Regions from separate parts of the Mesorhizobium sp. M0340 genome, predicted to be linked through region 1. Evidence: riboswitches for the same ligand, from Rfam matches in the RefSeq annotation. Region 1 holds a riboswitch; the other holds the start of a gene.
The links. A riboswitch is a leader RNA that binds a small molecule or an ion and turns the genes downstream of it on or off. The one in region 1 is predicted to bind cobalamin.
Positions count from the first base shown of each region.

Region 2: another riboswitch for cobalamin. It lies ahead of metE (5-methyltetrahydropteroyltriglutamate--homocysteine S-methyltransferase); the one in region 1 lies ahead of NKI79_RS02430 (CbtB domain-containing protein).

Region 1 covers NZ_JAMYRR010000001.1:474,959-481,989, reverse strand. The annotation lists gene cobD (threonine-phosphate decarboxylase CobD) at 1-1,042, opposite strand, end outside; gene cbiB (adenosylcobinamide-phosphate synthase CbiB) at 1,041-2,012, shown strand; gene cobO (cob(I)yrinic acid a,c-diamide adenosyltransferase) at 2,311-2,943, opposite strand; gene cobU (bifunctional adenosylcobinamide kinase/adenosylcobinamide-phosphate guanylyltransferase) at 2,945-3,466, opposite strand; gene NKI79_RS02435 (CbtA family protein) at 3,459-4,241, opposite strand; gene NKI79_RS02430 (CbtB domain-containing protein) at 4,257-4,436, opposite strand; cobalamin riboswitch at 4,473-4,670, opposite strand; partial or broken gene NKI79_RS02425 (MFS transporter) at 4,860-6,052, opposite strand; gene NKI79_RS02420 (heparan-alpha-glucosaminide N-acetyltransferase) at 6,300-7,031, shown strand, end outside.
Region 2 covers NZ_JAMYRR010000021.1:38,340-45,370, forward strand. The annotation lists gene NKI79_RS25180 (helix-turn-helix transcriptional regulator) at 1-831, shown strand, start outside; gene NKI79_RS25185 (hypothetical protein) at 1,149-1,403, opposite strand; cobalamin riboswitch at 1,959-2,159, shown strand; gene metE (5-methyltetrahydropteroyltriglutamate--homocysteine S-methyltransferase) at 2,254-4,599, shown strand; gene NKI79_RS25195 (FMN-binding negative transcriptional regulator) at 4,698-4,916, opposite strand; gene NKI79_RS25200 (dihydrodipicolinate synthase family protein) at 4,951-5,853, opposite strand; gene NKI79_RS25205 (trans-sulfuration enzyme family protein) at 5,906-7,031, opposite strand, start outside.

The DNA.
Region 1 (7,031 bases):
CCTTGGCATCATCGTCGCGCCGCGAGGCCCAGCCGGCAAGCGCCGATTCGAGCCGCCGCCATTCTTCGTCGGCTCCCGGCAGGCCGGCGCGCAGCACATCCGGCCGGCCGGCGAAATGCCGAAGCAGGATGCCGCGCTGGCCGAGCACCGAAAACAGGCCGGCGGCGCCCGCCAGCCTGAGATAACGGAACAGCGTGGTGCCACCGGCGACAGGCACGCCGAAGCGGCCGAACAGCGTGTCGAGCCGTGCGGCGTCCTCGGCCAGACGGCGCCGCATCCCGGCCTGCCAGCCGGTGTCGGCAAGCGCCCTTATGCCATATTCGAGCGCCGGCCCGGCAACTGCCCATGGCCCGAATTGCGCCTCCAGCCGCTCGACCATCAGCGCGTCGGCCAATCCAAACCCAAGCCGCAGGCCGGCCAGGCCGAAGAACTTGCCGAACGAGCGCAGCACGACGATGCCGCCCTGGTCGACGTCGCCGGCCAGGCTCTCGCTGCGCGGGCCGACATCCATGAAGGCCTCGTCGACGACCAGCAGCCCGCCTCTGGCGCGTAATGCCCCGGCAAGTCGAAGCAATCTTTCGCGCTCGACGACGCGCCCGTCCGGGTTGTTTGGATTGACGACGATCGCAAGGTTGGCCGCCGCCAGGGCTTCGAAATCATCGACTTCAGCCGCCGCGTGGCCGGCGATCGCTGCTGCCCGCCGATGCTCGGCATAAGTCGGCCCGAGCACCAGCGCCTTGCCCGGGCTGACCAGCGAAGCGACGCGCGGCAACAGGATTTGCGTGCCGGGCGCCGCCACGACGTTCGCCGCCGACGGCGCGCCATAGGCGCTTGCCGCGAGTTCAGCCAAGTCGCGGCTGCGCGCCGTTTCCGGCAATCGCGACAAGGCGGTGGCGGGCAAATCGAAAAGCGGGTAGGAGTGCGGATTGATCCCGGTCGAGAGGTCGACGAAAGGCAGCGGCGCGTGAGGGAAAAGCGCCCTCGCCCGGCCAAGGCTTCCGCCGTGGTCCACCGCCGCCGTCACTCCATCAAGAGACTTCATGTCGATCCTGATCACTTCCCTGTCGCTGGCCATCGAACTTGTACTCGGCTACCCGGCCCGGCTCTTCGATGCCATTGGCCATCCCGTCACCTGGTTCGGCAGGCTGATATCCTTTCTCGACCGCAGGCTCAACCGCGCCACTGATTCCGACGCCGACCGTCGCCGCTGGGGCGTCGTCGCGCTGCTGGTGATCGTGCTGGTGCCGGCCGGCCTCGCCTTCTGGATCGAAGCCATGCTTTGGAGCATTCCCTTCGGCTTGTTGGTCACCGCAATCCTGGCGACGTCGCTGCTGTCGCAGAAGAGCCTGGCCGAGCACGTCGAAGCGGTGGCCGACGCACTCGACAGCGGCGGACTGGACATGGGCCGCATTGCCGTCTCCAGGATCGTCGGCCGCGATCCGGAAAAGCTCGACAGGGCCGCTGTCTGCCGCGCAGCGATCGAAAGTCTTGCCGAGAATTTCTCCGACGGTGTCGTCGCGCCGGCCTTCTGGATCGGTATTGGCGGGCTCGCCGGCGGCGTCGCCTACAAGGCCGCAAACACCGCCGATTCGATGATCGGCCACCGCACGCCGCGCCACGAAGCCTTCGGCTGGGCGGCTGCGCGCTTCGACGACTGGATCAACCTGCCGGCGTCGCGACTGACGGCGCTGCTGATCGTGCTTGCGGCTTTCCTGGTAAAGGGCGCCGACGCCAAAGCCGCCTGGCACGCCGTGCGGCGCGATGCGAAAAAACACCGCTCGCCCAATGCCGGCTGGCCGGAGGCAGCGATGGCCGGCGCGCTCGGCCTGGCGCTCGCCGGCCCCCGTTCCTACGACGGCGTGATGGTCGAAGACGCGTTGATGGGCGAGGGCGGCCGCCGCGACGATGTCGAGAGCACCGACGTCCGACGGGCGCTGAAACTCTACCAGGTCGCCGACTTGCTGCTGATTGCGCTGTTCGGGGTGGTCGCAGTGGTTGTTATCTTGGCGTGACCTGCGCTCGAGATCGAGCGCAAACAAAAAACCCGCCAAGCGGCGGGTCGTTGGAGCCAATTAGCACCATAGCGGAATTAGTAGCATAGCTGCCGGCACAAAGCAAGAACAAAATAGGGCAACGCCTCAAATAATCGGTTCAGGTCGGCGCTGCCCCTCAGCCTTACCTCCCCGTGAAAAGACAGGGAGAGGGAGATCGCCAGCGTTGCGGCTAGCTCCTTCTCCCCGTCCTTCACGGGGAGAAGTCGCCGGCAGGCGATGAGGGGCAGCGCTGACCTTGACAAACCAGCAACACCCCTCAGAACTCAATCCCCTGCTGCGCCTTCACGCCGGCGGAGAAGTGGTGCTTGGTCACGGCCATCTCGGTGACCAGGTCGGCCGCCTCGACCAGTGCCGGCTTGGCGTTGCGGCCGGTGACGATGATATGCAGGCCTTCGCGGCGTGACTTCAGCGCCGCGACCACCTTTTCGAGGTCGAGATAGTCGTAACGCAGCGCGATGTTCAACTCGTCGAGCACCACCAGGCTGATCGACGGCTCGGCCATCAGCTCGAGCGCCTTCGCCCAGGCGGCCTCGGCCGCCGCGATGTCGCGTTTCAGGTCCTGCGTCTCCCACGTAAAGCCCTCGCCCATGGCGTGCCAGAGGACACGGTCGCCGAAGGCGGCAAAGGCGTCCTTCTCGCCGGTGTGCCATTTGCCCTTGATGAACTGGACGACGCCGACACGCTTGCCGTAGCCGAGCATCCTGAGCGCCAGACCGAAGGCGGCCGTGGTCTTGCCCTTGCCCGGCCCGGTGTTGACGATCAACAGCCCCTTCTCGACCGTCTTGGCTGCAACCTCGGCGTCCTGCACCGCCTTGCGCTTGGCCATCTTGGCGCGGTGGCGTTCCTCGTCCCCCTGTTCAATGGTCTTGGGATCGATAGTATCAGCCATGTCATTTCACCTTGAGCGGCAGCCCCGCCACCATCAAAAGCACGGTGCCGGCGACCGCCGCGACGTCCTGGTTCAGCCGGCCGGCGGCATCGCGAAACCGTCTTGCCAGCGCATTGTCCGGCACGATGCCCTGGCCGACCTCGTTGGACACCACGAACCACGGGCCGCGCGGCCGCGACAGCACATCGGCCAGCCTTCGGCATTCGGCCTCGACATCATGGTCGGCCAGCATATGGTTGGTCAGCCACAGCGTCAGGCAGTCGATCAGCACCGGCTGGCCGTCGGGCAGTGCCTCGATCGCGCCGGTAAGGTCGAGCGGCGCCTCGATGGTCGTCCAGCCATCGCCTCGCCGCGAGCGGTGCAGCGCGATGCGCTGACGCATCTCCTCGTCATAGGCTTGCGCTGTGGCGATATAGCTCCACGGCGCCGGACAGGCGCTCACCAGCCTCTCGGCATGCGCGCTCTTGCCGGAGCGCGCACCGCCGATGACCAGGGTCAGCGCCCCGGCAGCGCGGTCAGGCAAAGCTGTCGCGCAGGCTGGTTGCCGCGCCGGTGAAGCGTCCGCGCACCAGCCCGACGACCATACCGAGCACCAGCCAGAACACCAGATTGGTCAGCGTCACCGCCACCACGAACTGATGATGCAGGCCTTCCGGGATCGCCGTCTCGAAACTGTCGGGCTGCGGCGCGCCGACAATATGCGGCGCAACGATCAACGCCACGGCAAGGATCGCCAGCGGCAGCGATCTGCGGAAGGCGATAAGGCCGAGACCGGCCGCTGTCGCCACCACTGTTGCCCACCACCAGATCTGGCGTTGGACAAGGTCGGCCGCCGGCATCGCCGGCAGTTCCGGCGGCAGGCCGAGGCCGGGCGCCAGCGTGAACACGGCAAAGCCGGCCAGCCCCCAGAACAGGCCCTGGCGCCAATTGCCGATGCCGCCGGCGAACTCCGAAACCGCGACCAGGACCAGTGCGAAGCCAATGCCGGTGACGATATTGGCAACGACGCTGAAGCCAAAGCGCTCGAAGCCGTCGGCCGGCGCCCAGCCTTCGTCTTCAGCCGGAGCCATTGCTTCAGCCGGTGCCGGCGCGGCGCTGCTCATAGCCATCGTGCCCGCTGCGTTTTCGGCCGGTGCCGCAGGTGCCGCGGCATGGTCATGGCCGCCGCCGGCCTGTTCGTAGACTTCCGCTTTCAGGATGAGCGGCACGGTGGCGTAGGCCTGCATGCAGGCGAGAACGACGCCGGCCACAAGCCCTGCGATCGCCGCGATGAACACGACGTTGCGAAACAGTGTCATGATGTCAGCCCCTTGTCAGTGGCAGGGAAAGCCCATCGAGTGGCGATAGTCGTGCGCGGCATTGTGGACCGCATCGATATGCGAAAAGCCGACAAAGCCCATGACGAAAATGCCGAGGAATGCAGCAAGCGCCAGCTGCATGAGACGCGACTGCGAGGAGGCGGAAGCGCCGAGCGAAACGGAAGCGGTATTCATGTCTTGTCCTTTCGCCCTCCACCCGAGGGCATAGAAGTCAGTTTCCTGTCGCCGGCAGGTCTCCTGGCTCGCGGATCAGCACCCTTCCCCACCTTCCCGAAGGCGAACCTTCAGTGGCATATGGAGAGGACTACCGCACACAGTTGCGGGGGCAGCCACGGCATTGGGCAAACAATTTCGCCCGCACCGCATTCCCTCTTGGTTCCAAACGGAACCGACGACATCAGCGACTATAGGCAGAATCGCCGCGCCCGGCAAACCAAATTCCGCCGGATCGTGTGGCGAATGCGCCGCCTCGCCAAACCGGAGAACTGGCGCCGCAGACGTCGCGATCTGCGCGGTCGAACAGAACGGCCTGCGTTCGATGCGGCACTGCACCGCTTCCACAATTGGGGTGCGCGAGCGCCATGTGGCGCTCGAACATCAAAGCGATTTGGGCAGATAGCGCCAGGTGCCGAAGCCGCAGATCGCCGCCAGCAGGCCGAGTGTCGCGAAAACCGCGCCCAGGCCGAAGAACGCCAGCACCACGGAATAGACCAGAGGCGGCGTCAGCTCGGAAAAGTCGAGATAGGTGCGGTAGACCGCCGCCATCTGTGCCCGCTCATACGAGCGCACCGAGCGCATGAAGGCGGTCGAGCCCAGCGCATCCAGCGCGATGGTGAAGAAAGCACCGCAAAGCAGCAAGGCGCCGGTGATGAGCGGCGCGGCCTCGCCGACGGCGCCGGCCGCCAGCAGCGTTGCCGACATCGCGAAATAGGCGAACGTCATGGTGCGCCGGCCGCCGAAACGCTTTCCTGCCCTGCCCCAGAAGATTGCCATGAACAAAAGCGCATTGCCGGCCGAAACCAAGAGGCCGCCGGCGAGCTTGCCCTCGCCGGTGATCACCATGAACAGCGGCCCGTAGACGAAGAACGTCGTCCAGAAGCAGGAGCGGCCGAAGGCGATCAGCCAGGCCAGCCTCAGCCTTGGCTGCGCGACGAAGCGGCCGATATTGGCCAGCGGATTGACCGGCCGCGTCTTGCCGGGGCGGATCGACGGGTTATCGCCAAGCCGGTAAGTCCAGAACAGCGCCAGCAAAGCCATGGCGAAGACGGCCACCGCGCCATGCGCGGCATAGATGCCGAAACGCGTGTAGAGGTAAATTCCGAGGGTCGGCCCGGCGGTCCAGGCAAGCATCGACCACGCCATGCGCAGCGACTCGGCCTGCATGAAATCGGTCTTGCGGATATGGTCCATGATGTAGAGGTTGAGCGTGATCGCCAGCGCCCCGGCGCCGACGACGCGGCAGAGCATGCCCACCACCTGGCCGTATGGGTGACGAAGAACAGCGAGCCGACGGCCAGCAGGCAGGCGCCGGCGGTATAGACCCAGCGCCGGGCAAAGCGGGCGATCAGCATCGGCATGAACAGCGTCGCCGACAGGCCGAGCATCGCCACGATCGTGTAGAGGATCGAAACGATCTGCTCGTTGTGCAGTATCTCATAGGCCTGGATCGGGATGACGCTGGACACGGTGGCGCGCGCGAAGGATTCGACCGCATAGAGCGAGGCGAAGGTGCGGGCATCCGCCGGCCGCAAGGCCGCAAGCCAGATCGGATGGCGCACATGGGTAGCCATTGTGTTCCCCGAAGCCGAATCGCCCGAAGCAGGGTTGGAGCACAAATCTGCCGCGGCGATTCCTGGCCGGGTAACAGGAAACCGACGCCTTCACGGCAAAAAGCGAAGCCGGCCAAAGGCTTTCCGGCTCTGGCCTAAAGCAGCCCTGATGCCGACCGTCACCAACGCGACGCAAGGCCCTGCTTCTTTTGACGGTGGCAACCGTGATAGTCGTCTTGCCGGGGCTGGAACCAAGACAGCGAGACCAATGAGCATCGACACGCCGAGCGCAGCCGTTCAGGATCAACCGAAGTCGAAGCGCATCGCCGCTATCGACATTGCACGCGGCATCGCATTGCTTGCCATGGCGAGCTATCATTTCACCTGGGACCTCGAATTCTTCGGCTACACCGATCCCGGCCTCACCGCCTTCGGCTGGTGGAAAATCTACGCGCGCTGCATCGCCTCGAGCTTCCTGTTCCTGGTCGGCATCAGCCTCTATCTCGCCCATGGCAAAAAAATCCGCTGGACCGGCTTCTGGAAGCGCTTCGCCATGGTTGCCGGGGCAGCGCTCTCAATATCGCTGGTCACCCGCATCGCCACGCCCGACGGCTTCATCTTCTTCGGCATATTGCACGAGATCGCGCTCGCCAGCTTGCTCGGCCTGGCGTTCCTGCGGCTGCCGGCGCTGCTGACGCTTGCCGTGGCGGCCCTCGTTATCGCCGCGCCTTTCTACTTGCGATCCGAGCTTTTCGATCATCCGGCTTTGTGGTGGGTCGGCCTGTCGGCGACCAACCCGCGCTCCAATGACTACGTTCCGCTGCTGCCCTGGTTCGGCGCCGTGCTTGCCGGCATCGCGGTTACCAAGCGCGCCGCCACCTCTGGCGCACTGACGCGGCTGTCGGCCTTGGCGCCCGGCCGCTGGGCAAACCCGCTGGTCTTCATCGGCCGGCACAGCCTTGCCTTCTATTTGATCCATCAGCCGGTGCTGATCGGCTCG
Region 2 (7,031 bases), on a different contig from region 1:
AACATGAAAGAGCTTAGGGTTCGACTGGGCATGACTCAAAAAGATTTGGCAGAGCAGATGGCAACGACGCAACAGACTGTGGCCCGTTGGGAAACAGGCAAAACGCAGTTGAACGTCGAGCAGATCAAGGACCTTTGTCTCACGTTGAAATGCACGGTCGAGGAGCTGCTGGGCTGGAAGATTGATGTCGAGGAGTGGCGCACGAGCCCGTTTGCAATTGCCGATGCCGAAACGCGATACGGCACGCTCAGAATCAAGACGACTGTTGGCAGCCGCCAATATCCTATCGATGAAAAGGCGCGTGAATCGATTTTACGTCAGTTGAAGGAACTTCATAATCTGCGTAGAAATAACACAAGCAGGCCATGGCTGTATTGTTGGAGCCTTGACAACAAAATACTCTTGATAAATCCGCAATATGTCCGCACCATTGAGCTTATCGGTGACGATGTAGAGGAGATGCCAGAGTATTATCATCCAGAAATCTATCGGGCTTTGGATGACTGGGATAAGGGTGAGGTTTCAGGAAAGCTGAAGAAAGAATGCGATGCCATCATCGCAGAGATGGGTGATCAGGAAGCCGTGCGCATGGCCTCCTATGTTCGCGTCACATATGACGACGCAGAAGATGAGTGGAACTTCTTGGATGAAGAAACCGCTACGACTTTCTTCGGATTGGAAGCTGCGACCTTTGACGTTCCCCAGTGTAGTTTCGCCGAAGTGGAGGAAGAAGGTTACTACCGAGCGCGATACGCCAACCTTGATCGCGTCGCGGTGATGGAGGTTCCAAGCGACCGTTATCACAGATTGACCGCGCCCGAGGAAGCTTAGAACCATCCACGAAGGGCGCATGTTACATCTCGACCTTGCGTGGTGCGTTTTAAGTACGAGATGACGTTAAGCGTAGGTAGTGGCAGGTAAGAGTGCTCGACCAGAAGCTCAACTGCCTCCTCAATATCGCTGCCGATGTGCCGCAGGACACGTCCACGGGAGCGTGGATAAGCGTGAAGTTCCTGCACTCCACGGTCCGCTCTCCCATCGCCGGTGTGTGCCCGACGCCATCTTGTGGACGAGCTTGGCCGCCTGCACCCGGTTGTATTCCGGCTTGCGGTCCGCCTGGGCGGTCCGCCGCGATGGCTATCTCCATGTCAATCGGCGCCGAACTTTGACTGCCCGCTGCTTTTGATGAATTTGGCGAGGTCCCGCGCATAATCACTCTTGGTCTTCTCCTTGAGGCCCTGTGTCGCGAACTTGTGGTCCAGCAGGGCAAACAGGTCCAAGTCCCCTTCCGCCTGTGGCGCTGGCTTGCCCTCACCGCCCGCGGCTTCCCAATTGGGGACCGCTTCTGCGCGCTGCACCGTGGCGATTGTCCGCCCAAGACGCATCACAAAATCGAACGCCAAACCGTGCGCGTGCACGACGATTTGCCGCTCAGGCCTCATTTGGACAGGACTTGAGCTGGCCCGGTGGTTTGAGCCGGGTTACCTTGAGCCGGTGGGCTGCGAACAAGCAGTTCGAGACATTGGCCTCGATCACTTCGCAACACGCCGCTGCGCCTGGCCTCGGTGTGCTCCTCCCGAAATCGTTGTGTCATATCACCGAGGGCATCACGGCCAACAGCTTCCACATGGGCAACAGCCTCGCCATTGAGCCGAATATGGTCGCGAGCAGATCACCAACGAAGCGGTCGGAACCTCGGAGCCGAAGTTCGACGCCGAGGTGGTTCGCATGATGCGCTAAGCAGCACCACGGCGCTTGCCGGTATGTTTGCTGCCGGCAGCCGACGAACTCCTATCCTCCTGGACAAGGGCGCCGTGCGTCATTGCTTTGATTTACCGGCCGCTCAAGGCTTCCACAGTTTTCGCTTTCGAGGCGACCTTTGGAACATGCCAACGGAAATTTAACATAACGACATAAACATTTCTTTATGCGGCGTTGACAAAGAAGGGAACTGCGGTAATTGTCTCCCGTGTCGTGGTTCTCCGTACGGCGCTGCCGCAGCGGAGCTAAGAGGGAAGCCGGTGCGATGCCGGCGCTGCCCCCGCAACTGTTAGCGGCGAGCCAACCCCACTCATGTCACTGAGGCGAATAGCCTTGGGAAGACGGGTAGAGGCTATGACCCCGCGAGCCAGGAGACCTGCCACGGCGAATTACGTCCACGGGCGGGGTGTCTCGATGGCCGCTGCAGCCTGGCGTTCGTGCCGGCCTGCTAGCGTCTTCCTTGTCACCGACGCCCCAACCATCGGGGTATGCATGACTGTCTCTCAGCAAATTCCTGTAGCAACGCTCGGCGTGCCCCGCTTCGGTCGTCGGCGAGAACTGAAATTCGCGCTTGAAAGCTACTGGTCCGGAAAATCGTCCGCTGCCGACCTTCTCACGACGGCGAAGGCGCTCCGTGCCGCTAGCTGGGAGGAGCAACGCGATCGCGGCGTGTCGAAAATCCCGTCGAACGACTTCTCGCTTTACGACCATGTGCTCGACACCGCAGCCATGGTCGGCGCCCTTCCGTCCCGTTACGGCTGGAATGGCGGCGAGGTCCCACTCGACATCTACTTCGCTATGGCGCGCGGCAACCAAGGTCAGACGGAGGATTGTGGGCACGGTGATCACCAGCATGCGGCTCATCGGCCTGGCGTAACCGCGATGGAAATGACCAAGTGGTTTGACACCAACTATCACTACATTGTGCCGGAACTAGACGATGATCAGACGTTCGCTCTTTCGTCGACGAAGCCGGTTGATTACTTCCTCGAGGCTAAAGCCCTCGGCATTCACACACGCCCAGTCATCCTTGGACTGGTCACCTTCCTCAAGCTGGCTAAATCGCCTGCCGAAGGCTTCGATCCCATCGCGCTCCTACCACGGCTTCTGCCCGTCTACGAGCAACTCCTGCGGAGCTTGAAGCTGTCGGGTGCCGATTGGGTGCAGATCGATGAGCCAGCGCTTGTCCTCGATCTGAACCCGAACGAACGAGCTGCGTTCGAATTCGCCTATGGCCAGCTGTCAAAAGCCGCGCCCGAGTTGAAGATCATGCTGGCTGCCTATTTCGGGCCGCTGGGAGACAATCTCGAAACCGCGGTTTCTCTGCCCCTGGCCGGGCTGCATATTGATCTCGTGCGCGCTCCCGAGCAGCTGGAAACGGTGGGTCGGCTCGCACCGAAGGATCTGGTGCTCTCGCTTGGCTTGATCGATGGCCGCAACGTCTGGCGTGCGAACCTGCCCGCCATTCTCGACCGCATCAAACCGATCGTCGCCGGCTGGCCCTTGGACCGCGTCGAGATCGCGCCTTCTTGCTCGATGCTGCATGTGCCGATCGACCTCCGCATGGAGACGGAACTCGACGCGGACATCAGGTCGTGGCTCGCCTTCGCGGCCCAGAAGACCGACGAGTTGGTGTTGCTTGCCCGGGCCCTGTCCCAAGGCAGGGATGCGGTGGCAGGCGCGTTGAAAGCGTCTGCCGAGGCTGCCGCCACTCGCGTGACATCCACGAAGATCCATGACCCGCTGGTTGAGGGGCGGATCGCCAGCATTGACGACAGCATGAAGCGACGAGAGAGCGCTTTTGCCGAGCGCTCCAGAGTCCAGGCCGGCACGCTCGGGCTGCCGCCGTTCCCGACGACGACCATCGGGTCCTTCCCACAGACGCCGCAGGTACGCAGGGCGCGGGCCGCTCATGCGAAGGGCCAGCTGAGCTATGTCGACTACGAGACCTTCCTGAAGAAGGAGATCGAGGCTGCAATTCGCTGGCAGGAAGAGATCGGGCTGGACGTGCTGGTGCACGGTGAGTTCGAACGAAACGACATGGTACAGCATTTCGGCGAGCAGCTGTCCGGCTTCGCCTTCACCCAGCATGCCTGGGTGCAGAGCTATGGGTCGCGTTACGTGCGCCCCCCCATCATCTTCGGCGACGTATCGAGACCCAATCCGATGACGCTGCGCTGGTGGCAGTTCGCCCAGTCGCTTACGGAAAACCCTGTGAAGGGAATGCTCACAGGCCCAGTGACCATTCTCAACTGGTCATTTGTTCGCGACGACGTACCCCGCTCCGAAGCATGCCGCCAGATCGCGCTCGCCATCCGCGACGAAGTGACGGATCTCGAATGGTCCGGCGCAAGGATGATCCAGATCGATGAGGCCGCGTTTCGCGAAGGATTGCCACTGCGCCAGTCTGATTGGAACGACTATCTCGACTGGGCTGTCGAATGCTTCCGGATCGCTTCAACGGGTGTAAAGGACGCGACTCAAATCCATACCCACATGTGCTATTCGGAGTTCAACGAGATCATCGACGCGATCGCTGAAATGGATGCGGATGTCATTTCGATTGAGACGTCGCGCTCGAAGATGGAACTGCTGGACGCCTTCACGAGCTCCAAATATCCGAATGAAATCGGGCCCGGAGTCTACGACATTCACTCACCACGGGTCCCGGAAGTCGGCGAGATTTCGGACCTAATCATGCTTGCCCGCGAGCGACTGTCCGACGGCCAACTGTGGGTAAACCCGGACTGTGGCCTCAAAACCCGCAAGTGGGAGGAGGTCCGCCCTGCCCTCATGAACATGGTTGCTGCAGCACGCGCGCTCCGGGAGAAAGTGTAGGCCGGAAGGTTTCCTGGTTGCTCACCATGTGGTGAGTTACCGGCTGCCGCATGTGGGCCGTGAATGTGCCAAAACGCGATCACATCCTTTGAAATAAGTCACTCGAGCGAGAAAGTGCCCTTTCCTTCGGCACGTGTACTAATCGCGCAGGAATAAAGGGAACCGTTTTCTCCCTGTGACGTGTCGAGTTCGAAGGGGATGTGATTGGCGTCGAGACCGCTCCGGCCATGGGTTATCAGCATGCCAAGTGCGCTGTTCTCGATCAGTTCGTAAAGGACTTCTCGGCTCGGTTCATCGAAATGCGCGGGTAAATACATGACAGTTCCTTTCACTGGCCGCCGGGTTCGCTGTTCACCGGCTGGTATCCGATGGCAAGCGTTCCAACGCGGCGGCGATCTGGCGCTTCGCTGCTGAGGGCAGAGGCAGGATGGGACGCGGGGGGTCGGCACGGCAAATGTCGAGCAATTCGGCAAGTGCATAGACGACGCGAAGGCTCGAGAACTCCTTGAAGAGGCTCCAGAGCGGCGCAAGCGTGGCATCGATCCGTCGCGCTTCGGCCGCATCGCCCTGTTGCGCCGCCGTGACGATCTTCACGCAGACCTCGGGCAGGATGCCGGCGAGGACGCTGTACCATGTGTCGGCGCCGGCGATTATGGCCTCTGCAGCGTTCCAGTCGCCGCTGTAGCCGATCGAGAACCCTTCCGGCACAGTGCGCCTCTGGTCGGCCAGATGGCTCTTGATCGCATCGCCCTTGTCTGTCGGATTCTTGATAGCGACAATCCCACGCACCTTTGCCAGGCGGCTGACGAGTGCTGGGGTGAAATGGAAATGCGTCGTTCCTGGATTGTCGTAGACGACGATCGGCAGGCCGCTCTCGCACGCCACCGTCGAGAAATGTTCGAACACCTCGTCCTCAGTGAGCGGGGTGTAGGAGGCGGCCGCAAGCAGCCCCGCGGCAACTCCAAGGGCCTTGGCGTCCTGCGCGAACCTCACTGCTTCATCGGTGCGCAACGCGCCCACACCCACCACGACCGGCGTTCGCCCGGCGATTTCGTCCAAGGTCTCGGCGAGCGTCCGTCGCCGTTCCTCGCGCGACAGATACATGTAGGTGCCGGTGCTGCCGAGAAGACCGATGGAGTCGACCTGAGCGGCGCAAAGCCTGGCAATCAGCCTGCGCAGAGCAACGGTATCGACGCGGCCGTCACGATCGGCGGGCGTGATGGGAAACGCGGAAAGGCCGCTCAGGAATGCCATGGCAAGGCTCCGGGTTTGTACGCGAGCGCGGGACTGGCCGGACCACAGGTCATCACAAGGCGTCCAGAGCCCGCCGCAGGTCGGCGATCAGGTCCTCGGCGTCTTCAAGACCCACCGAGAGACGCATGAGGTCCTCGCCGACTCCATCGGCCAGATGCGCATCCTTGCGGATCGGCTGACGAGCACGGGTCAGGCTTGCCGGATGATAGATGAGGCTGTCGGCATCGCCGAGGCTGACAGCCCGGGTGATCAAGTTGAGCCGGTCCATCATCCGGCGCGCGCCCTCGAACCCAGCGTGGAGGCCAAAGGCCAACATGCCCGAGCCTTGGGACATCTGCTTTCGCGCCGTCACCTGATCAGGGTGCGAGTCGAGGAAGGGATAACTCACCCATGCCACCGCCGGGTGCGCCTCGAGCGCCTGAGCCACCGCAAGGGCAGTGGCGCTGTGCCGTTCCATGCGCAGCGTGAGCGTCTTCAGACCGCGCAGGATCAGGAAGGCTGACATGGGCGAGAGCGCTGCGCCGGTGATGTAGCGCAGGCCCGTTTCGTGCAGCGTGCGGAGCGTTTGCGCGTCGCCGAGAATCGCCCCGCCAAGGGCATCGCCGTGCCCATTGATGTATTTGGTCAGCGAGTGGAGCACGAGGTCTGCCCCATGTTCGAGCGGCCGCTGGAGCGCGGGGGAGGCGAAGGTGCTGTCGACTGCAACCTTTACACCGCGCGCGTGGGCGCGCTCGGCAATGGCAGCGATGTCGAGGATGCGGCTCAGCGGATTCACCGGCGTCTCGAAGAAAACAAGCCGGGTCCGCTCGGTGATCGCGGCATCGAGATTGTGAGGATCGGACAGGTCGACCGCGACGACCTTGATGCCGAAGCGGGGGACCGCCTGTTCGACCATGGCAAGCGTGTTCGCATAAAGCGTCCTGTGGACGATGAGTTCATCGCCTTGGGACAGGAGCGACAGGATCAGCGTCCCGAAAGCCGCCATCCCCGAGGCAACGACCAGACCTGCCTCGGCTCCTTCCAGATTGGCGAGCCGTTGCTCGAGGATCTCCGTCGTCGGATTGTATTCGCGCGCATAGAGCCTTCCGCCAAGCGCGGCGGCGGCCTCGTTCGCTGCCACGCTTTCGAATCCATAGGTCGAGGTCAAGAAGACTGGCGGCTGAACGGCATAGGAAAAG